2 regions of the Solibacillus sp. FSL W8-0474 genome follow, and region 1 is predicted to be linked to the other one. Evidence: a T-box and tRNA genes for the amino acid it is inferred to sense, from the RefSeq annotation. Region 1 holds a T-box; the other holds one or more tRNA genes.
The links. A T-box is a leader RNA that pairs with one kind of tRNA and senses whether it is charged. The one in region 1 lies ahead of trpS (tryptophan--tRNA ligase), so its partner is inferred to be a tRNA-Trp.

Region 1 (11,066 bases):
AATATTGGTCACGGTATTTTCTGAAGCTAATGAGGAGCTCATGAAATATTTCCTTCGGGACTTTATCGGGAATGAGGAATGGAAATTGCTGTTGATGTAACGGAAGTATTTTAACAAATGCAAAGTACTGCATTTTATTGATATGAATTAAGTTACTCAAATAGTAAAAGTTTTTGCTTTTTACATCATAGGTGAGGAGAAAATTTTGATTGTTATACTGTTGGATAAATTGAGCATTGAAATGATTAATTGAAATTTTCAACATTCCTGATGCTTGAAATTTTTCCGGTGTATGCAATAGCCATATTGGTGTAATATTTGCCTTTATATACCCTTTTGTTCGCTGTAGAAAAAGATCCTGCGAGATTGGGCTGCATTGAAATTCAATAGCATATTGCTTGTCCATTTTAGAAATGAAAATATCTGGTCGTTGACGGAGGAGGGGCAAATAGGGTTCAAGCATTGGTTGCAGCTTGAGCTTTGTAAAATGTTGAAATAGCTGCTGCTTGCCTAATAAATGGTTGGTTGATTCCCGTTCCGAAAATAATGAATCGCAATTACTTTTTTTATAATGTGCAAAGTGCGGAATTTTTATCTGTCCAGCTTTCAGCAAAAGCTCCTCTCTGCACTGGGGACAATAAAACTGCCGCCGTTGCTTTAATTGTTGCAGCTCCTGTTCCGAGAGCTTTGACGTTAAATGAAAGAGCTGTTGTTTTTCTGTCAGTGCGACCAACAATGCTTTCCACTCCTTTTTATCTATCGTAAGCAAATGAAGAACAGGTTTCAACTTATAATAAGTAACTAGTGGGAAAGTGACATTTTCAATAGGTTATGCCTGCAAACAAGTCCAATTATACAGACAAAAAAGCCACCCTGAATAAGGTGGCTTTAACAACTTGATTATTCAAAATATGTGATGATTGTTTCAAAGCAGTCCTCTGGAATAATTGTCTCCGCGTATTCGTCCAAGCGGTGTCTCGTAACTTTGGAAGCAGATAAATATTCAGTGCATAATGCAACGACATTTTTCGCTTCTTGAATTTCCAGACTTTCTAACTCTACATATAAATAGTAGTAGTCCTCCCATTTATACAGCGCAGATTTAACTCCCAACGGGGCTGCGCGTTTTGCAAGAGGCACTAGCTCATCAATATCTTTAAATCGGAATCGTGCATTTTCAAGCGTCTGCTCTTCATCTTTGGCTGCCTTACCAATTGCATTGAAAATCGATTCTTCCATTTCGTTTAATTGATCTGCTATATGAAGGTCGTCTTCAAAAGTACCAACCATCGATGAAGTTTCGGAATCATTCCCTACAGATGCACGAGTTACAACGACTTCTAACCCACTATCAGAAGCATTAATATGAATCCAAATCGGACCATCTAAGTCGAAATAATCATCTGTATTTACTTCGCCAATGATATCCCAAAAGAGCTCTTCTCCCTTAGCGCGATTGTACCAAATTTCTTCACGCGTATAACCACGGTCTTCGATATCACTATACGTAATAAATAGTTTTAACGTATTTTCATTAATGCGTTCGATGTCCATTAGACCTCAACTCCCTTCACAGTCATTGTATAGAACGTCACTTATATTCCAAAATGCATACAATAAGGCGTTCTATTGCATCGGAACTAAGATACTAAAAAAATGGGAAGTATCTATAACTCTATTGTATGATGGATTGGATAAAAATGAAAAGAAAAAACATTATTCAGCATAAATTATTTGAATAATTGAAATTGTATTGTACCCATCAGTTTAAATCAAGTATTAAAGAATTCCTTGTTAATATGATCTGAAATAAAAAAAAGATGCCACAATTGCACCCTAGGCAACCGTAGCATCATGAGTGTCTTTTATTTAGTTAACCATGCGTTGCGCTTCCTGAAGCTGGTAAGCACGTACTTTACGAGGTAGGAATCGACGGATTTCATCTTCGTTATAGCCAACTTGTAGACGTTTTTCGTCCAATATAATCGGTCGGCGTAAAAGACCTGGATATTCCTGTATTAACTCGTATAATCTTTGCAATGGCAATGTTTCAACATCTACATTCAATTTTTGGAAAATTTTCGATCGCGTTGAAATAATTTCATCGGTACCATCTTCTGTCATTCGTAAAATTTCCTTAATCTCACTAATTGTAAGTGGCTCCGAAAAAATATTGCGCTCTGTATATGGGATATCATGTTCCTCTAACCATGCTTTTGCTTTTCGACATGAAGTACAACTTGGTGAAGTAAATAATGTTACTAACATTGTCTCACTCCTCTCTAATTGATTTCAATTTAACTGATATATGCAGCTTCATTTCATATGGAAGCGTAAATATATAATACTTAGTTTAGAATTAATTTAATTTAAGATTCTGTTCTTATTATACATGAATACGCCATGTTTGAATACACATTGTCAACAAATAATTCAACTACCGTAATAATTTTTATTACATGTTTTTCTCTATTAAGCGCACTTTCTTTATTTTTGTGCTACAACATTTTTGTACCCTTATGCTAATAGATTTAAACTTAAAAGACAGAATGTTTTTTCTCATTTATTCAAATATAGATGAGAATTAAACTGAACGAAGATTTGTTGTTTCAAATAATCAGCTTATTATTTTACTACTATTTCCACTACAATGCATTTTTATTCCTATTTCTTTCAAATAAAACAATTGCTTTCTTTTCAATATTTACGATATAATCACTTTCAAGATTATGAAAAAACGATGACGAAGAGTAGTACATTTAAAGCGAATGCCTAGAGAATCTGTGGTTGGTGCAAACAGATCATTCATTAAATGGAATGGACTTCCGAGTTAGCTTGATGAACGAACTTAAATGTAAGTTCCATTAGTTAAGCTCGTTCCCTTCACGTTACGAAGAAGAGTGGCCAATTGAGGCAAGCTGGGTGGTACCGCGGATTTTAACATCATTCGTCCCTTCTATTATTTACATAATAGAGGACGCATGATGTTTTTTTGTCTAAAAATTACTTCAAGTAATTTTGGAAGAAAATCTTATTTACCCATTTTAAGGAGGAATCACCCAATGAAAACCATCTTTTCAGGCGTACAGCCAACAGGAACAATTACTTTAGGAAACTATATCGGTGCAATTAAACAATTCCCTGCTTTACAGGACGACAATAATGCTATTTATTGCATCGTCGACCAACATGCCATTACCGTTCCACAAGATCGATTGGAATTGCGCAAAAATATCCGATCATTGGCAGCGATGTACATTGCATGCGGTATTGATCCTGAAAAATCCATTTTATTTATCCAATCCGAAGTACCTGCGCACGCACAGGCAGGATGGATGCTGCAATGTGTCGCTTCAATCGGTGAATTAGAGCGCATGACACAGTTCAAAGATAAATCAACTGGTAAAGAATCCGTTTCTGCCGCACTTTTAACATACCCGCCGTTAATGGCTGCCGATATTCTTCTTTACAATACAGACATCGTGCCAGTAGGTGAAGATCAAAAACAACATATCGAGCTAACTCGTGATTTAGCGGAACGTTTTAATAAGCGTTACAATGATGTTTTAACGATTCCTGATATTCAATTACCAAAAGAAGGCGCCCGTATCAAATCATTGCAGGAGCCGACGAAAAAAATGTCAAAATCAGATACAAATACGAAAGCAACAATTCGTCTTTTGGATACACCGAAAGAGATTGAAAAGAAAATCAAATCTGCTGTAACGGATTCTGAGGGAATTGTGAAGTTTGACGTTGAAAATAAGCCAGGCGTATCCAATTTACTTATTATTGAATCTGCCTTATCAGAAATTTCAATTAAGGATTTAGAAGAAAAATACGAAGGCAAAGGCTACGGCGATTTTAAAGCAGGTGTGGCACAAGCTGTTATCGACCATATTGCACCTATACAAGAGCGCTATTATGCATTAATCGACTCTCCGGAACTTGATCTTATTTTAGATGAAGGAGCTGCTAAAGCGGATGCTATCGCAGCCAAAACGCTTAAGAAAATGGAGAACGCGATGGGATTAGGCCGTAAACGACGCTAACCATTCCGATTACCGCTATTAGAAGCAAATACAGTTCTGCACCATGAAGGATGTACAGCATTACTGCATGCCATGAATAGCCCAATGTCCGATAGTTTAAGTATAAAATCATATTACTAATCGACATTACACAAAGCCCATAAAAAAATAGAAATAGTACGAAGCGTGTCAAAACACCATCCTTTGTACAACTATACGAAAAACGAACGGACGATAGAATTCGTCCGTTCGTTTTTTATATTTCCTATTGCTCTGTGTATTTTTTAAATAATAAACAAGCGTTATGCCCGCCGAAACCTAATGAATTGCTCAGTCCATATTCCACATCAGCTTTTCTTGCTGCATTTGCAACATAGTCCAAGTCACATTCCGGATCAGGGTCTTGTAAATTCATCGTCGGAGGTAAAATCCCTTCTTTTAGGGCAAGTACTGTGAAAATCGCTTCAATACCACCTGCTGCTCCTAATAAGTGACCAGTCATACTTTTTGTCGAACTCATTGCCAACTTGTATGCATGATCGCCAAATACCGTTTTCACTGCTTGTGTTTCAAATAAATCGTTGTACGGTGTACTCGTACCGTGTGCATTAATGTATCCTACTTGCTCTGGAGAGACATTCGCATCATCCAACGCCATTTTCATTGCTCGTGCAGCCCCTTCACCATTTGGGGCTGGAGCTGTAATATGATGGGCATCTCCTGTTGAACCGTAGCCAACTACTTCTCCATAAATTTTTGCGCCACGCGCTTTTGCATGTTCATATTCTTCCAGAATTAATATACCTGCCCCTTCGCCAATAACGAAGCCATCACGATTTTTATCAAATGGACGTGATGCCGTCGCAGTGTCTGGATTTAAAGATAATGCAGTATTTGCACAAAAGCCGGCAACCGCCATTGTTACGATTGGTGCTTCCGTTCCTCCTGTAATCATTACATCCGCATCCCCGCGTTCAATTACTTTGAAAGCGTCTCCGATTGAATTTGTCCCTGAAGCACAGGCTGTGACTGTACATGAGTTGACTCCTTTTGCTCCCAAATAAATCGATACTTGGCCTGAAGCCATATCAGGAATCATCATTGGTACGAAGAACGGACTTACTCGGCGAACACCACGCTCTTGGAATGTCAAAAATTGCTGTTCATGTGTTTCCATTCCACCAATTCCCGAGCCAATCCAAACGCCAACACGAGGCGCCATTTCTTCTGTAATCGTAAGGTTAGCATCTTTTGCAGCCATCATTGAAGCAGCTAGTGCGTAATGGGTAAAGCGATCCATTTTTCGTGCTTCTTTTTTCTCAATATAATCTTCTATATTAAAGTCTTTTACCTCCGCTGCAACAGACACCGGAAATTTACTCGTATCTACACGCGTTAGTGGTCCGATTCCTGATTTTCCTGCTACTACATTGTCCCATGATTGTTCTGCATTGTTTCCTACTGGCGTTACTGCGCCGATTCCTGTTACAACAACTCTTCTTTTCACCATCATTTAACACCCTTCTCTTTCTTTATTTTCCCCATTTTAATGCGAGTGCCCCCCAAGTAAGCCCTCCACCAAAACCAACTAATACAACGATATCATCGTCCTTAATTTTCCCCTCAGCCAAATCGTCGACAATCGAGATACCGATTGATGCAGCCGATGTATTACCGTATTTCTGAATCGTTTTCGACATTTTTTCTTCCGGTAGTCCTAGACGCTCTCTAGCAGCCTCCATAATGCGGATATTCGCCTGGTGCGGTACTAGGTAATCTACATCTTCCTTCGTTAATCCAGCCTTCTCCAGTACACTGACTGCGGACTCACCCATTTGACGAACTGCAAACTTAAATACTTCACGACCATTCATCGAAATGTGGTTTTCTGGATTTAAATATAAATGTTTTCCACCTGTTCCATCCGCCCCAAGTTCATATGCCAATATGCCGCGCCCTTCAGAAACTTTACCAATTACAGCAGCACTTGCACCATCACCAAATAAGACAGCTGTGTTCCGATCTTTCCAATCGGTTATTTTTGATAATTTTTCAACACCTACTACTAATATATATTCATAACTATTACTCTCAATAAATTGTTTTGCTATTGCAGTCCCATAAATAAAGCCTGAACATGCAGCAGAAATGTCCATTGCGCCGCAACCCGAAACCCCAAGACGTTCTTGTATTTGGCAGGCTACACTCGGAAAATTCTGATCTTGAGTAACCGTTGCGACAATGATTAATCCCACTTTATCTGCTGTAATACCGGCATTTTCAATTGCTTGTTGTGCCGCTTTATAGGCTAAATCTGATGTTTCCTCATTCTCTGCGATATATCGATTTCCAATACCTGTCCGTGAACGAATCCATTCATCCGATGTATCTAAAAATTGTTCAATTTCCGAATTTGTCAAAGCTTTTTCCGGAATATACTTGCCCATGCTAATTATACCAGCATTCATATATTATCCCCCTTGTTTTCAAACATATCCAACCCAAACCTTCTGCTGAATAACATAAAATAATCACTAAATATTAGTATCTGGTACTAATTATAAAGTATAAGTATTTTGAAAACAATTAAAATTTATAGAAAAGACAATAACCATGTTTTTACGGTACGGAATATTCACTTTATGACATCTTAGCGAAAAGTTGTATTCCCCCTTTTATTTTCATGAAGGCTTGTGGTATGATATTGAAGATGTAATTTCAAAATAACGATATAAATAAGTTCAATGAGGTGAAATTGATGCAATATATTATTACTTTCTTTTGGTCATTCCTTTTAGTAACAATGACTAACTATGTAGTAAGTTCTGTATTAGGTGTAAACTTTAATTTCATGAATGGCGTAATCGTATCATTAGTATTCAGCGTATTAGTACTTATTATCGCTGCAATCATTCCAAACGAATCAACTCCAGACATGGAAGCAGAGCAACATTAATAGATGACAAGGGGCTGTCCGGTATTATACTGGACAGCCCCTTGTCATTTAATTTTATTTCATATCTTCTACTTCTGGGAAATCACCAGTTCATCATTTTCCAGCATAATTTCCAGTACACCACCCGCTGTTACTACACCTTTTAACAGTTCCCGCGCAACAATTGTTTCCAAGTGGCGCTGAACGAAGCGTTTTAATGGACGTGCACCATATTGGGGATCAATGCCATGTTCTACAATCCAGTCCACTACTTCCTTACGTACATGCAACGTAATTTCCTGTTCTGCAACTCTTTCCTGTAGCTGCTTTACATATTTCCAGGCAATTGCATGGAAGTGTTCTTCCGACAATGCATGGAAAATGATAATATCGTCCATTCGATTTAATAACTCTGGCTTAAAATGCTGACGCAAAGCCGTCTGTACAAGCTTCTCGGAATCATCAGACGCCTCCAGTAAAAATTGCGACCCAATATTAGACGTTAAAATAACAACCGTATTCGTAAAGTTTACTACTCGACCCTGGCTATCGGTAATTCGACCATCATCCAATAATTGCAGTAAAATATTCGCTACATCCGGATGAGCCTTTTCAATTTCATCTAATAGTACAACTGAATACGGATTACGGCGTACTGCCTCTGTTAGCTGTCCACCTTCTTCATAACCAATATAACCAGGTGGCGCTCCGACAAGTCGGGATACAGAGTGCTTCTCCATATACTCGCTCATATCGATGCGGATAAAATGGTCTTCCGAATCAAATAATTGTTCTGCTAGTGCTTTTGCCAATTCTGTTTTACCGACACCTGTTGGCCCTAGGAACAGGAAGCTTCCAATTGGCTTATTAGGATCCTTAATACCGGAGCGAGCACGCCATACTGCCTCTGCTACATAAGTGACTGCATCATCTTGTCCAACAACACGGTCATGTAATGTATCTTTTAATCGCAATAACTTTTCACGTTCCCCTTCAACAAGCTTCGTTACCGGAATACCTGTCCAACGGGATATAATTTTTGCAATTTCATCTTCTGTTACTTCTTCGCGCAGCATGCGGTTGCCTTCTGAATCTTTAAGCTGCTTTTCCAATTCTCCAAGTTCTTTTTCCAGTTGCGGAATGATACTGTACTGCAGTTCACTTGCTCGCGCTAAATTGTTGCCGGAAACGAACAGTTGATCACGTTCTGCTTCATATTTTTTCAGTTTGTCTTTTTTATCGCGTACAATTTGCAAACCGTTTTTCTCAAGTTCCCATTGTTCTTTCATCGATTGCATTGAAGCGTCTAAAGTATCGATTTCATTTGTAAGGATTTCCAGACGTTTTTTACTCGCATCATCCTTTTCTTTCTTCAACGCTTGTTGTTCAATTTTAAGCTGAGTAAGTCGGCGTGTTAATTGATCTAGTTCCTGCGGCATTGAATCGATTTCAATTCGAATCATGGCACATGCCTCATCAACTAAATCTATTGCTTTGTCCGGTAAAAAACGGTCTGTAACATAGCGATTGGCTAACTGTGCTGCTGCAATAATGGCGCGGTCATGAATACGAACACCACGGTGATGCTCTTCAAAACGGTCTTTAATACCGCGCAGAATGGATACCGTGTCCTCAATGGATGGTTCACGTACTAGAACTTGCTGGAATCGACGTTCCAAAGCAGGATCCTTTTCAATATACATACGATATTCATCCAATGTCGTCGCACCAATGCAATGCAACTCCCCTCGTGCAAGCATCGGTTTAAGCATATTACCTGCGTCCATGGCACCATCACTTTTTCCGGCACCTACAATTGTATGAATTTCATCGATAAATAAAATGATACTTCCATCTGAATCTTTCACTTGCTTTAACACGGATTTCAAACGTTCTTCAAATTGACCACGGTAAGAAGCGCCGGCGATGAGCGCACTCATATCCAGCTCATATAACTGAGCATCCTTTAATCCTTCCGGTACATCCTGTCGTACGATTCGTTGCGCCAAGCCTTCCACAATAGCTGTTTTACCAACACCTGGTTCGCCAATCAATACAGGGTTATTTTTTGTTTTGCGCGATAAAATCCGGATAACATTGCGAATTTCCTCATCACGTCCAATAACCGGGTCCATCTTGCCATTCTTTACTTGTTCAATTAAATTACGTCCAAATTGCTCTAAAGGCGGACGATTGTCTTGTGTTTGGTTAAATTGCATATATTGCATCCTCCCGATAGTTTGACCTTTACTGACTAATTTTATTATAGGTCAAAATTAGTCAACTCACAAATTTTTACACATACCTTTTTTATTCTACAAAATATGTTATGATATTTTAACAATAAATGGTAATTAATTAAACCTTATTGTCCCAACTACGTAATTTTGAAAATGAGGTAATGACTAAAATGTTAAAAACAACTCCTAAAGAAATAGTATTACTGATTCAAAAGGAAGGAACAATTCTGAATGTCGAGAAAGGAATGCGTATTTTCCAGGAAGGTGAGCGCTGTAATTCTCTTTTCCTTATTAAAAGCGGAAACGTGCAAATCGGTAAAAAAGCTCCAAGTGGTAAAGAATTGACTATTCGTATTTGTGGAACAAATAGTATAATTGGTGAAAATTTAGTTTTTGCTCCTTATCCTTTTCATACTACAACAGCACAAGCACTTGTAGATTCAGAACTTTTAGCAATCCATCCTAATATTTTAGAAAAACACTTCATTAATAATTATTCGATGTTAACCGCATATTTAAACTGGTTACAAACAGAAAACTTGAAAAACCAATCACGTCTTCGAGACTTAGTATTATACGGTAAACAAGGCGCACTATATTCAACATTAATACGTCTTTCCAATACTTATGGAGAATTCTGCTCTTTAAACGAAATAAATATAATGTTAGCCTTAACTCCTATCGATCTTGCCAATTTATGTGCAACAAGTCCAGACTTAATCAAAATCATGTTAAAGGAATTATGTGAAAAGAAAATCATTAAAATAGAGGAAAACTATATTACCGTATTAAACATGGACTATTTAAAGCATAATATTGAATGTTCAAACTGCCCTCTTGAAATATGCAGGATTGATTAAAATTACTTTAAATCCAAAAATAAAAATCGATTATTTTGCTTCTGCAAAATAATCGATTTAATATTTTTTATTAACGGATACCTAAAGCCATTTTTGCGTAGCGTGACATATTGTCTTTAGACCATGCCGGCTGCCATACGATATCAACTTTTACCTCTTTTACTTCCGGTAATTCATTTAATGCTGTTGTTACTTGATCCACGATTACTGGTGCAAGCGGGCACCCCATTGATGTTAAGGTCATTGTAACAATCGCTAAGCCCTCTTCTGTTAAATCCACTTCATATACTAAACCTAAGTTGACAATATCGATGCCTAGCTCAGGGTCGATTACATTTTCTAAAGCTCCGAGCATGCTGTCTTTCATATCTTGATCAATCGCCATTTTTTGTTTCCCCTTTCGACATAGTGTTATCGTCTATCATAGCAGAATGAATGCTTTATGCCAAACGTTGTGCAATGAAATCCGTTACTTGTAAAATACCATTTCTTGAAACGGCATGTCCTGCTTTTGGCTCTGCGATATATTGAATATTCGCTGCCCTTCCTTCTTTTTTAAGTTGTTCATAAAAAGGTCTGCTCATACTAAATGGAACGACCGTATCTTTTTCACCATGCCAAAATATTATTGGTTTGTTTGCCCACAATGCTTCATGCTGTTCCATATCATATTTGCCAAGCATCTGGAACAAAGCACTTTGCTGTTGTTCAGATATTGGAAGTTGAACACCCTTTTGCTTTAGTTCCTCAACTTGATGAAGTGCGACCTTCGTGTAGCTTGTTGTCCCCATGCAAATACCAGCAGCCTGAATCCACGGATAGATGGTTAAACAACCAGATGTTACAATACCACCCATTGACGTTCCGGCAACGCCAATTTTGTCGCCTACCATTTTTTTTAGTTTCAATTCTTCATAAAGTGTATGTACTTCTTCAATCGATTTTAAAACAATTTTCCAAAAGTTATAGTTCATCTGTTCATCCGTTAAATAATCTGATC
Region 2 (11,066 bases), 2.6 Mb from region 1:
TATAAATTAATAATATGTATGAAAAGGGGTGTATGACGATGTCTGAAATGCATTTAAAGGATGCGCTGGACACGTTAAAGACTACTGGTGTACGAATTACTCCTCAGCGTCATGCGATTTTGGAATATCTAATTCAAAGTATGATTCACCCAACAGCGGATGATATATACAAAGCACTTTGCGGCAAGTTTCCTAATATGAGTGTCGCAACAGTATATAATAATTTACGAGTATTTCGTGAGGTTGGCTTAGTTAAAGAGCTTACTTACGGAGACGCAGCAAGTCGTTTCGATTTTGTAACGGGCGATCACTATCATATGATTTGTGAATGTTGCGGCAAAATTGTAGATTTTCATTATCCTGGATTAAATGAAGTAGAGCACTTCGCTTCTCAAGTTACAGGCTTTGAAGTTAATTCGCACCGTTTGGAAGTATACGGTACTTGCCCAGAGTGTATTGCAGTCGGTGGAAAGAAAGTTCAATAAAAAGTTTAACCTAGTAACGATTGTTGCTAGGTTTTTTGTATGAAAAAACTGCATTAACCCAAAGTGAGTATCAATGCAGCTTATTTATACTTTATTTTTTGTTGTATTCTTGATTAAATTCTTTACCTTCTAATGAAGGATCTAATGTAAGTGGTTCGTTGCAATACATGCAAATATCTACACGACCTAATACTTTTGTCCATTTTCCGCATTCCGGACAAACCACTTGTACTGCTTTAGTTGATAAAAGTCCAATCCATCCATAAACAGCAGTACTACCGATAATGCACAGAAGCCCTATAGACATGAAGATTAATACAAGAATTTGATTGTCTTTAAAAAAGATTGCACCATACATAATTACAAAGCCGATGAAAATAAGCGATAATGCAAATGATCGTATTTTATTTATTTTACTATTATACTTTTTCATTATAATTGCCTCCTAATCTAAAATATACTATAACATAAATTGGATTTAGATTAGTAGATTTGAAAGATTTTGGAGATATTCTATTATATGAATTTAAAGGTATTTCCAAACTTATTGTCGAAACAATTCTATTATTCTAGTTATAATTAATAACGACTTTTTATTGGATTAAATATTCAATGAGATAACACTAGTTAATTTGATATATAGCGATTACAATAACTTAGAAACAAATATATATAGTAGCAAAATTTTATAGGGGGATAACAATGGAACATATTTTAAGACCAATTTATCAGGAACGCGCAAGTCAGCCAGAGACGTTAGGGGTTATTTTAATTAATAAGCGTGAAGGCGCTGAGAATATGACCGATACATTTGATTCGGTACTTTTAATTATTGTAAAAGATAGTGACACGCCTATTTATTCAAAACACTATATGTATGGTGATGCGAAAATGGTGATGCATATATTAACGGAAGAGCGTCTGCGTAAATGGATCTTTATTGGTTCGAATAAGCGTTTAGTTGATTGGCTATTCCACGGTAAAATTATGTTCGATCGAAATGAATTTTTATTTAAGCTGCGTTCAGAACTACAAGAGTTTCCTTTTGTCGGTCGTAAGTTGAAAACAGGAATTCAGTTCGCTAAGTTAATCCGCCGTTATCAAGAAGGAAAAGAATTGTTTGAGGATGGTCACTATTTAGATGCTTATAATCATGTAGTTGCTTCATTACATCATTTAGGTAGATTATCAATTATTGATAGTGGTCACTATCCGGAAGTCACTGTATGGGCTCAAGTGAAACGAAATGACCCGGCGATTTATAAGTTATATGAAGAATTAATTATGAGTAATGAAAGTTTGGAAAAGCGTCTGGAGCTTTTATTTTTAGCAGGAGAGTTTCTAATTAATTCAAGAACGACTGATGGGGCGCAGCATATTTTAGAAACAATGCTTGCTCAACCCTATTGGACAATACAGGAATTACATGATCACCCTGAATTAAGTTACTACTCTATAGATCTAGAAGTTTTTGTTGAATATTTAATCGAGAAAGAGTTAGTTCAAGTAGAGACCGTAGTTGCTAAAAATGAAGCGATATTCCATCGTAACTATTATGTAGACCGACACTTTATTGAAAGTGAATACGGTTTATAGTATATTAATCAGAGCGTTAAATAACGCTCTGAAACTTTTTTTGAAAAAAGTATTGACGTAAGTGTGAGTGATATTGTAATATATTAAATGTCGCTAAGACGTACTCGAAAAACAAAATAACTTCTAAACGCTCAAACAACTTTGCAAAAAAAAGTTGTTGACAGAGAAAAGAAGAAATGTTAAATTAGAGAAGTCGCTAAAACGACATAGCAACAAAATGAACCTTGAAAACTGAACAAGCAACGTTAATGAAACAAGCTTCTTAAATGAAGCAAACAATAGATTTTAACTTTTAATTAAGTTGAATCGCTAGCAAAGCAAATGAGCTTTCAAACTACTTTTATGGAGAGTTTGATCCTGGCTCAGGACGAACGCTGGCGGCGTGCCTAATACATGCAAGTCGAGCGGATGATGAGAGAAGCTTGCTTCTCTCTGATTTAGCGGCGGACGGGTGAGTAACACGTGGGTAACCTACCTTATAGATTGGGATAACTCCGGGAAACCGGGGCTAATACCGAATAATACTTTTAAACACATGTTTGAAAGTTGAAAGACGGTTTCGGCTGTCACTATAAGATGGACCCGCGGCGCATTAGCTAGTTGGTGAGGTAACGGCTCACCAAGGCAACGATGCGTAGCCGACCTGAGAGGGTGATCGGCCACACTGGGACTGAGACACGGCCCAGACTCCTACGGGAGGCAGCAGTAGGGAATCTTCCACAATGGACGAAAGTCTGATGGAGCAACGCCGCGTGAGTGAAGAAGGATTTCGGTTCGTAAAACTCTGTTGCAAGGGAAGAACAAGTAGCGTAGTAACTGGCGCTACCTTGACGGTACCTTGTTAGAAAGCCACGGCTAACTACGTGCCAGCAGCCGCGGTAATACGTAGGTGGCAAGCGTTGTCCGGAATTATTGGGCGTAAAGCGCGCGCAGGTGGTTCCTTAAGTCTGATGTGAAAGCCCCCGGCTCAACCGGGGAGGGTCATTGGAAACTGGGGAACTTGAGTGCAGAAGAGGATAGTGGAATTCCAAGTGTAGCGGTGAAATGCGTAGAGATTTGGAGGAACACCAGTGGCGAAGGCGACTGTCTGGTCTGTAACTGACACTGAGGCGCGAAAGCGTGGGGAGCAAACAGGATTAGATACCCTGGTAGTCCACGCCGTAAACGATGAGTGCTAAGTGTTGGGGGGTTTCCGCCCCTCAGTGCTGCAGCTAACGCATTAAGCACTCCGCCTGGGGAGTACGGTCGCAAGACTGAAACTCAAAGGAATTGACGGGGGCCCGCACAAGCGGTGGAGCATGTGGTTTAATTCGAAGCAACGCGAAGAACCTTACCAGGTCTTGACATCCCGGTGACCACTATGGAGACATAGTTTCCCCTTCGGGGGCAACGGTGACAGGTGGTGCATGGTTGTCGTCAGCTCGTGTCGTGAGATGTTGGGTTAAGTCCCGCAACGAGCGCAACCCTTATTCTTAGTTGCCATCATTCAGTTGGGCACTCTAAGGAGACTGCCGGTGATAAACCGGAGGAAGGTGGGGATGACGTCAAATCATCATGCCCCTTATGACCTGGGCTACACACGTGCTACAATGGACGATACAAACGGTTGCCAACCCGCGAGGGGGAGCTAATCCGATAAAATCGTTCTCAGTTCGGATTGTAGGCTGCAACTCGCCTACATGAAGCCGGAATCGCTAGTAATCGCGGATCAGCATGCCGCGGTGAATACGTTCCCGGGCCTTGTACACACCGCCCGTCACACCACGAGAGTTTGTAACACCCGAAGTCGGTGAGGTAACCTTTATGGAGCCAGCCGCCGAAGGTGGGATAGATGATTGGGGTGAAGTCGTAACAAGGTAGCCGTATCGGAAGGTGCGGCTGGATCACCTCCTTTCTAAGGATTATTTCGGAATCATTCTCACGGAGAATGAAACATTAACGGTTGCTGTTCAGTTTTGAAGGTTCATTCTTAATTGAATGGAATACTTCAAAACCATGTTGGTTGATTCATCTTGTGTGAGTAAGCCGCATTTCGTTCTTTGAAAACTGGATAAAACGACATTGAAAGCAATAAATCAAATTTCTATTTTATAGATTTTTAAACAAGTCAAGCAATTGACGTGTAAACTTAAATCTTGGATTTTATCCAAGTGTTAACTTTTGGTTAAGTTAATAAGGGCGCACGGTGGATGCCTTGGCACTAGGAGTCGATGAAGGACGGCACTAACACCGATATGCCTCGGGGAGCTGTAAGTAAGCTTTGATCCGGGGATTTCCGAATGGGGGAACCCACTATCTTTAATCGGATAGTATCTACACGTGAATACATAGCGTGATGAGGACAGACGCAGGGAACTGAAACATCTAAGTACCTGCAGGAACAGAAAGAAAATTCGATTCCCTGAGTAGCGGCGAGCGAAACGGGAAGAGCCCAAACCAAAGAGCTTGCTCTTTGGGGTTGTAGGACACTCTATACGGAGTTACAAAAGAATGAGTTAGACGAAGCGACTTGGAAAGGTCCGCGAAACAAGGTAAAAGCCCTGTAGTCAAAAGTTCATTCCCTCCAGAGTGTATCCTGAGTACGGCGGAACACGTGAAATTCCGTCGGAATCCGGGAGGACCATCTCCCAAGGCTAAATACTACCTAGTGACCGATAGTGAACCAGTACCGTGAGGGAAAGGTGAAAAGCACCCCGGAAGGGGAGTGAAATAGATCCTGAAACCGTGTGCCTACAAGTAGTTAGAGCCCGTTAATGGGTGATAGCGTGCCTTTTGTAGAATGAACCGGCGAGTTACGATTACGTGCGAGGTTAAGTTGAGAAGACGGAGCCGCAGCGAAAGCGAGTCTGAATAGGGCGAATTAGTACGTGGTCGTAGACCCGAAACCAGGTGATCTACCCATGTCCAGGGTGAAGGTGAGGTAACACTCACTGGAGGCCCGAACCCACGCACGTTGAAAAGTGCGGGGATGAGGTGTGGGTAGCGGAGAAATTCCAATCGAACCTGGAGATAGCTGGTTCTCTCCGAAATAGCTTTAGGGCTAGCCTCGTGATTGAGAATACCGGAGGTAGAGCACTGTTTGGACTAGGGGGGCATCTCGCTTTACCGAATTCAGACAAACTCCGAATGCCGGATATTTATACACGGGAGTCAGACTGCGAGTGATAAGATCCGTAGTCAAGAGGGAAACAGCCCAGACCACCAGCTAAGGTCCCCAAGTAATCGTTAAGTGGAAAAGGATGTGGCGTTGCTTAGACAACCAGGATGTTGGCTTAGAAGCAGCCATCATTTAAAGAGTGCGTAATAGCTCACTGGTCGAGTGACGCTGCGCCGAAAATGTATCGGGGCTAAACGATTCACCGAAGCTGTGGATGCATACTTTGAGTATGCGTGGTAGGAGAGCGTTCTAATAGCGTTGAAGTCAGACCGGAAGGACTGGTGGAGCGATTAGAAGTGAGAATGCCGGTATGAGTAGCGAAACATGGGTGAGAATCCCATGCACCGTATGACTAAGGTTTCCTGAGGAAGGCTCGTCCGCTCAGGGTTAGTCGGGACCTAAGCCGAGGCCGATAGGCGTAGGCGATGGACAACAGGTTGATATTCCTGTACCACCTCCTCACCGTTTGAGAAATGGGGGGACGCAGTAGGATAGGGTAAGCACGCCGTTGGTTGCGCGTGTTCAAGCAGTAAGGCGTGTATGTAGGCAAATCCGCATACTTTAACGTTGAGCTGTGATGACGAGCTCTTATGAGCGAAGTTCCTGATTTCACACTGCCAAGAAAAGCCTCTATCGAGGTGAGAGGTGCCCGTACCGCAAACCGACACAGGTAGTCGAGGAGAGAATCCTAAGGTGTGCGAGAGAACTCTCGTTAAGGAACTCGGCAAAATGACCCCGTAACTTCGGGAGAAGGGGTGCTTCTTTGGGTGCATAGCCTAGAGAAGCCGCAGTGAATAGGCCCAGGCGACTGTTTAGCAAAAACACAGGTCTCTGCAAAACCGTAAGGTGACGTATAGGGGCTGACGCCTGCCCGGTGCTGGAAGGTTAAGAGGAGCGGTTAGCGCAAGCGAAGCTGTGAATTGAAGCCCCAGTAAACGGCGGCCGTAACTATAACGGTCCTAAGGTAGCGAAATTCCTTGTCGGGTAAGTTCCGACCCGCACGAAAGGCGTAACGATCTGGGCACTGTCTCAACGAGAGACTCGGTGAAATTATAGTACCTGTGAAGATGCAGGTTACCCGCGACAGGACGGAAAGACCCCGTGGAGCTTTACTGTAGCCTGATATTGAATTTTGGTACAACTTGTACAGGATAGGTAGGAGCCAGAGATCCCGGAGCGCCAGCTTCGGAGGAGGCGTCGGTGGGATACTACCCTGGTTGTATTGAACTTCTAACCCATGCCCCTTAGCGGGGTAGGAGACAGTGTCAGGCGGACAGTTTGACTGGGGCGGTCGCCTCCTAAAGAGTAACGGAGGCGCCCAAAGGTTCCCTCAGAATGGTTGGAAATCATTCGAAGAGTGTAAAGGCATAAGGGAGCTTGACTGCGAGACCTACAAGTCGAGCAGGGTCGAAAGACGGGCTTAGTGATCCGGTGGTTCCGCATGGAAGGGCCATCGCTCAACGGATAAAAGCTACCCCGGGGATAACAGGCTTATCTCCCCCAAGAGTCCACATCGACGGGGAGGTTTGGCACCTCGATGTCGGCTCATCGCATCCTGGGGCTGTAGTCGGTCCCAAGGGTTGGGCTGTTCGCCCATTAAAGCGGTACGCGAGCTGGGTTCAGAACGTCGTGAGACAGTTCGGTCCCTATCCGTCGTGGGCGTAGGAAATTTGAGAGGAGCTGTCCTTAGTACGAGAGGACCGGGATGGACACACCGCTGGTGTACCAGTTGTCTTGCCAAAGGCATCGCTGGGTAGCTATGTGTGGACGGGATAAGTGCTGAAAGCATCTAAGCATGAAGCCCCCCTCAAGATGAGATTTCCCATTACGCAAGTAAGTAAGACCCCTGAAAGACGATCAGGTAGATAGGTTCGAGGTGGAAGTGCGGTGACGCATGCAGCTGACGAATACTAATCGGTCGAGGACTTAACCACATTTTATTGCACAAATTCAATGAAACGTTTATCCAGTTTTGAAAGAATGAATTTATTATAAAAAACACTTGCCAAATAAGGAAAGTGTGGTATAATAAATAAGGTCTTTCTGAAAAATAGTCTAGTGATGATGGCAAAGAGGTCACACCCGTTCCCATACCGAACACGGAAGTTAAGCTCTTTAGCGCCGATGGTAGTTGGGGGCTTCCCCCTGTGAGAGTAGGACGTCGCTAGGCTGTATAGAAATATTCCGAAGTAGCTCAGTTGGTAGAGCATCCGGCTGTTAACCGGCAGGTCGCAGGTTCGAGTCCTGCCTTCGGAGCCATTAACTCTTGGAGAGTTGTCCGAGTGGCCGAAGGAGCACGATTGGAAATCGTGTATGCGGGTAACCCTGCATCAAGGGTTCAAATCCCTTACTCTCCGCCAGCCATTTATTAAAATGGCCCGTTGGTCAAGTGGTTAAGACACCGCCCTTTCACGGCGGTAACACGGGTTCGAATCCCGTACGGGTCACCATTCATTTCATTAATATCCAGCATGGAGGATTAGCTCAGCTGGGAGAGCACCTGCCTTACAAGCAGGGGGTCGGCGGTTCGAGCCCGTCATCCTCCACCATTCAAATTTTAAATCATAGTATTGTCGCGGGGTGGAGCAGTGGTAGCTCGTCGGGCTCATAACCCGAAGGTCACAGGTTCAAGTCCTGTCCCCGCAACCAAATGGTCCCGTGGTGTAGCGGTTAACATGCCTGCCTGTCACGCAGGAGATCGCCGGTTCGATCCCGGTCGGGACCGCCATTTTTAAAATACTACATATTAATATGGGTTTGTAGCTCAGTTGGTAGAGCATTAGATTGAAGCTCTAAGTGTCGGCGGTTCGATTCCGTCCAAACCCACCATATTTTTGCCGGTGTAGCTCAGTTGGTAGAGCAACTGACTTGTAATCAGTAGGTCGAGGGTTCGACTCCTTTCGCCGGCACCATTACCTGGAGGGGTAGCGAAGTGGCTAAACGCGGCGGACTGTAAATCCGCTCCTTAGGGTTCGGCGGTTCGAATCCGTCCCCCTCCACCATCCTTTTAATAGGGGCATAGTTTAAAGGTAGAACTACGGTCTCCAAAACCGTCAGTGTGGGTTCGATTCCTACTGCCCCTGCCAATAAATTCAAAAACTCAAAATAATATAGTGGCGGTTGTGGCGAAGTGGTTAACGCACCTGATTGTGGTTCAGGCATTCGTGGGTTCGATTCCCATCAGTCGCCCCATTTTTATTTAGGTTTAAGAGTTAAAATTATAATATAGTGGCGGTTGTGGCGAAGTGGTTAACGCACCTGATTGTGGTTCAGGCATTCGTGGGTTCGATTCCCATCAGTCGCCCCATTATATTAAAAGCTTTGGGGTATAGCCAAGCGGTAAGGCAACGGATTTTGATTCCGTCATGCCCTGGTTCGAATCCAGGTTCCCCAGCCATTTTTTTTTGCGGAAGTAGTTCAGTGGTAGAACACCACCTTGCCAAGGTGGGGGTCGCGAGTTCGAACCTCGTCTTCCGCTCCAATATGGCGGCATAGCCAAGTGGTAAGGCACAGGTCTGCAACACCTTTATCACCGGTTCAAATCCGGTTGCCGCCTCCATATTTAATTAATCGGTAATTCCGGTTTTTTTTTACCCTTTTTTATTTTGCCGATATGGCGGAATTGGCAGACGCGCCGGACTCAAAATCCGGTTCCTTCTGGAGTGCCGGTTCGACCCCGGCTATCGGTATCATTGAGTTCAAGTTAGAACTATTAAAACACCCTCAAAGTCTTGATTACAGGCTTTGAGGGTGTTTTCGTTTACTATAGTTTATTTTTTAGTTGAGAAGGAATTACAGTACTACAACAGTTGGCTTACAAACATCGAAGAAAACAAAACGTTTTCTCGTATTATATTTACAATTATTTACTTCTTTTATATAATGAATGTAAAGTTAGCTTTACGTAAAATATACTTTACTTTAGGTAGGTAAAAATGAAAAATAATATTAAGGATTTACGTACACGGTACGGTTTATCACAGGATGGCTTAGCTGAAAATTTAAAAGTTTCTAGGCAAACGATTATTTCTTTGGAAAAGGGACGTTATAACCCTTCCATTACATTGGCATTTAAGTTAGCCCGTCAGTTTAACTGTCACATTGAGGATATATTTATTTATGAGGAGGACAATCAATAATGATCACTGGAAACCGGTCATTCTTTTTGTTTATCGGTATCTTTATGCTTTTAATAGGTATTTTGATTAATGGATCTCATATGTTTTCTGGGAAGTTTCCTGATGCATTAATGGTAATTACCCTTTCAATAATGGCGTTTAGTTTGGCTTATTTAGAACCTCACTTTGCAGCAAAAGATGAACGTGCTCAAAAGATTCGAGAACGTGCAACATACATTAGTTATTTTTGGGGAGTGATATTTGCCATTATATTAATGTTGATATTTAACCCATTGTCTCCTCTAAATGTTTCAGCCTTTCAAGTGTTATCACTATTCATTGCATTATATATTTCAGTCGTATTTTTAAATATGGTTTATTATGCAAAAAAGTACTAGTTTACAATGTCCTGCCCTTTTTCCGGCTTGAAATTCATTCCTAACATATTAATTAATTATATGGGTACAATTAAAGTTAAATCGTATTTATTAAAAGGAAATATGAACTGTTTTATATAGCATATTAAAAATTTATGCTATAAAATTAACGTATTGATGTAAGGAACTTAGAATGATATTTATATTTGAATTATATAAGCATAGGGAGTAGGGGAATGAATGAATGCTGTAACAAATTTAAAATGGGTTGAAGCGACAGATTATGATGAAGTGAGTAAAATTGCTGCAAGTATTTTTGTAGAGCAGTTAAAGGAAAATAGTAAAACTGTTTTTGGGATGGCAACTGGAAGTACACCTGAAGGGTTTTATAAAGAACTAGTATCAATATATAAGGAAGGGAATATTTCCTTTGCTCAGGCTAAGTCTTTTAACTTGGACGAATATATTGGTATTAATCCATCTAATGAGGCAAGTTACCATTACTATATGGACCACAACTTATTTAATCATATTGATATGAAGCAGGAAAATATCTACTTACCAATAGGTAATGCAGCAAATATTGAAAAAGCAGCAATGGATTATGATGCAATGATTGAAGCAGCAGGGAATATTGATATTCAGCTATTAGGTATTGGTGTTAATGGACATATTGGCTTTAATGAGCCAGGAACACCATTCGATTTAGGTACAAACGTTATAGAGTTAGCTGAGTCGACTCGTGAAGCGAATAAAATTTACTTCGACTCAATCGATGATGTACCGACACATGCAATTACTATGGGTATTAAAACAATTATGAAATCAAAAAAGATTGTCTTACTAATTGCAGGTGTAGCGAAGCAAGAAGCATTTGATCGTCTTCGTAGTGGTGAAGTTACAGAAGACTTCCCAGCAAGTGTATTAAACTATCATCCAGACGTAACTGTTATTTATACGGGAGTAGAATAATTAAGAGGAGTGCTGATGATGCACTCCTTTTAATTTACTTTTTATAGATGAAATAAATACCCCGACAATTATGGCAACCCCGCCGATTAATTGTGCAAGTAGTAACTTTTCATTTAAAAAGATTACTGCAAAGATGCTAGCAAACAGAGGGATAAAGTTTAAGTAAATTCCTGCCTTGTTCGCACCTAATGCTACAACGCCTGTATTCCAGCTTAGAAATGCCACAATCGATGCAATGACTCCAACATAAAAAATAGCTCCAATAGTAGTAGTGCTCCATACAATAGTTTGTGATGTAGTGAGTAGTTCATATAACATAAATGGGAGCAGCATTAAAGCACCTATAGCAATTGTTACTAAA

Region 2: it has a tRNA-Trp gene. The T-box ahead of trpS (tryptophan--tRNA ligase) is inferred to sense a tRNA for this amino acid. The anticodon was not compared.

What each region holds. Positions count from the first base shown of each region.
Region 1 covers NZ_JBBOQJ010000001.1:786,771-797,836, reverse strand. Annotated here, with positions in the region: gene NYE67_RS03840 (competence protein CoiA) at 1-769, opposite strand, end outside; gene mecA (adaptor protein MecA) at 901-1,554, opposite strand; gene spxA (transcriptional regulator SpxA) at 1,870-2,268, opposite strand; T-box leader at 2,732-2,958, shown strand; gene trpS (tryptophan--tRNA ligase) at 3,063-4,052, shown strand; gene fabF (beta-ketoacyl-ACP synthase II) at 4,297-5,541, opposite strand; gene NYE67_RS03815 (beta-ketoacyl-ACP synthase III) at 5,564-6,499, opposite strand; gene NYE67_RS03810 (YjzD family protein) at 6,790-6,987, shown strand; gene NYE67_RS03805 (ATP-dependent Clp protease ATP-binding subunit) at 7,056-9,185, opposite strand; gene NYE67_RS03800 (Crp/Fnr family transcriptional regulator) at 9,377-10,066, shown strand; gene NYE67_RS03795 (metal-sulfur cluster assembly factor) at 10,137-10,445, opposite strand; gene NYE67_RS03790 (prolyl oligopeptidase family serine peptidase) at 10,507-11,066, opposite strand, start outside.
Region 2 covers NZ_JBBOQJ010000001.1:3,429,602-3,440,667, reverse strand. Annotated here, with positions in the region: gene perR (peroxide-responsive transcriptional repressor PerR) at 39-485, shown strand; gene NYE67_RS17520 (YgzB family protein) at 577-918, opposite strand; gene NYE67_RS17515 (nucleotidyltransferase-like protein) at 1,188-2,081, shown strand; rRNA gene NYE67_RS17510 (16S ribosomal RNA) at 2,421-3,975, shown strand; rRNA gene NYE67_RS17505 (23S ribosomal RNA) at 4,244-7,172, shown strand; rRNA gene rrf (5S ribosomal RNA) at 7,293-7,408, shown strand; tRNA gene NYE67_RS17495 (tRNA-Asn) at 7,422-7,497, shown strand; tRNA gene NYE67_RS17490 (tRNA-Ser) at 7,507-7,598, shown strand; tRNA gene NYE67_RS17485 (tRNA-Glu) at 7,614-7,688, shown strand; tRNA gene NYE67_RS17480 (tRNA-Val) at 7,712-7,787, shown strand; tRNA gene NYE67_RS17475 (tRNA-Met) at 7,813-7,887, shown strand; tRNA gene NYE67_RS17470 (tRNA-Asp) at 7,891-7,966, shown strand; tRNA gene NYE67_RS17465 (tRNA-Phe) at 7,992-8,067, shown strand; tRNA gene NYE67_RS17460 (tRNA-Thr) at 8,075-8,150, shown strand; tRNA gene NYE67_RS17455 (tRNA-Tyr) at 8,157-8,240, shown strand; tRNA gene NYE67_RS17450 (tRNA-Trp) at 8,251-8,324, shown strand; tRNA gene NYE67_RS17445 (tRNA-His) at 8,355-8,430, shown strand; tRNA gene NYE67_RS17440 (tRNA-His) at 8,470-8,545, shown strand; tRNA gene NYE67_RS17435 (tRNA-Gln) at 8,561-8,635, shown strand; tRNA gene NYE67_RS17430 (tRNA-Gly) at 8,645-8,719, shown strand; tRNA gene NYE67_RS17425 (tRNA-Cys) at 8,724-8,797, shown strand; tRNA gene NYE67_RS17420 (tRNA-Leu) at 8,846-8,927, shown strand; gene NYE67_RS17415 (helix-turn-helix transcriptional regulator) at 9,174-9,377, shown strand; gene NYE67_RS17410 (hypothetical protein) at 9,377-9,754, shown strand; gene nagB (glucosamine-6-phosphate deaminase) at 9,974-10,705, shown strand; gene NYE67_RS17400 (DMT family transporter) at 10,706-11,066, opposite strand, start outside.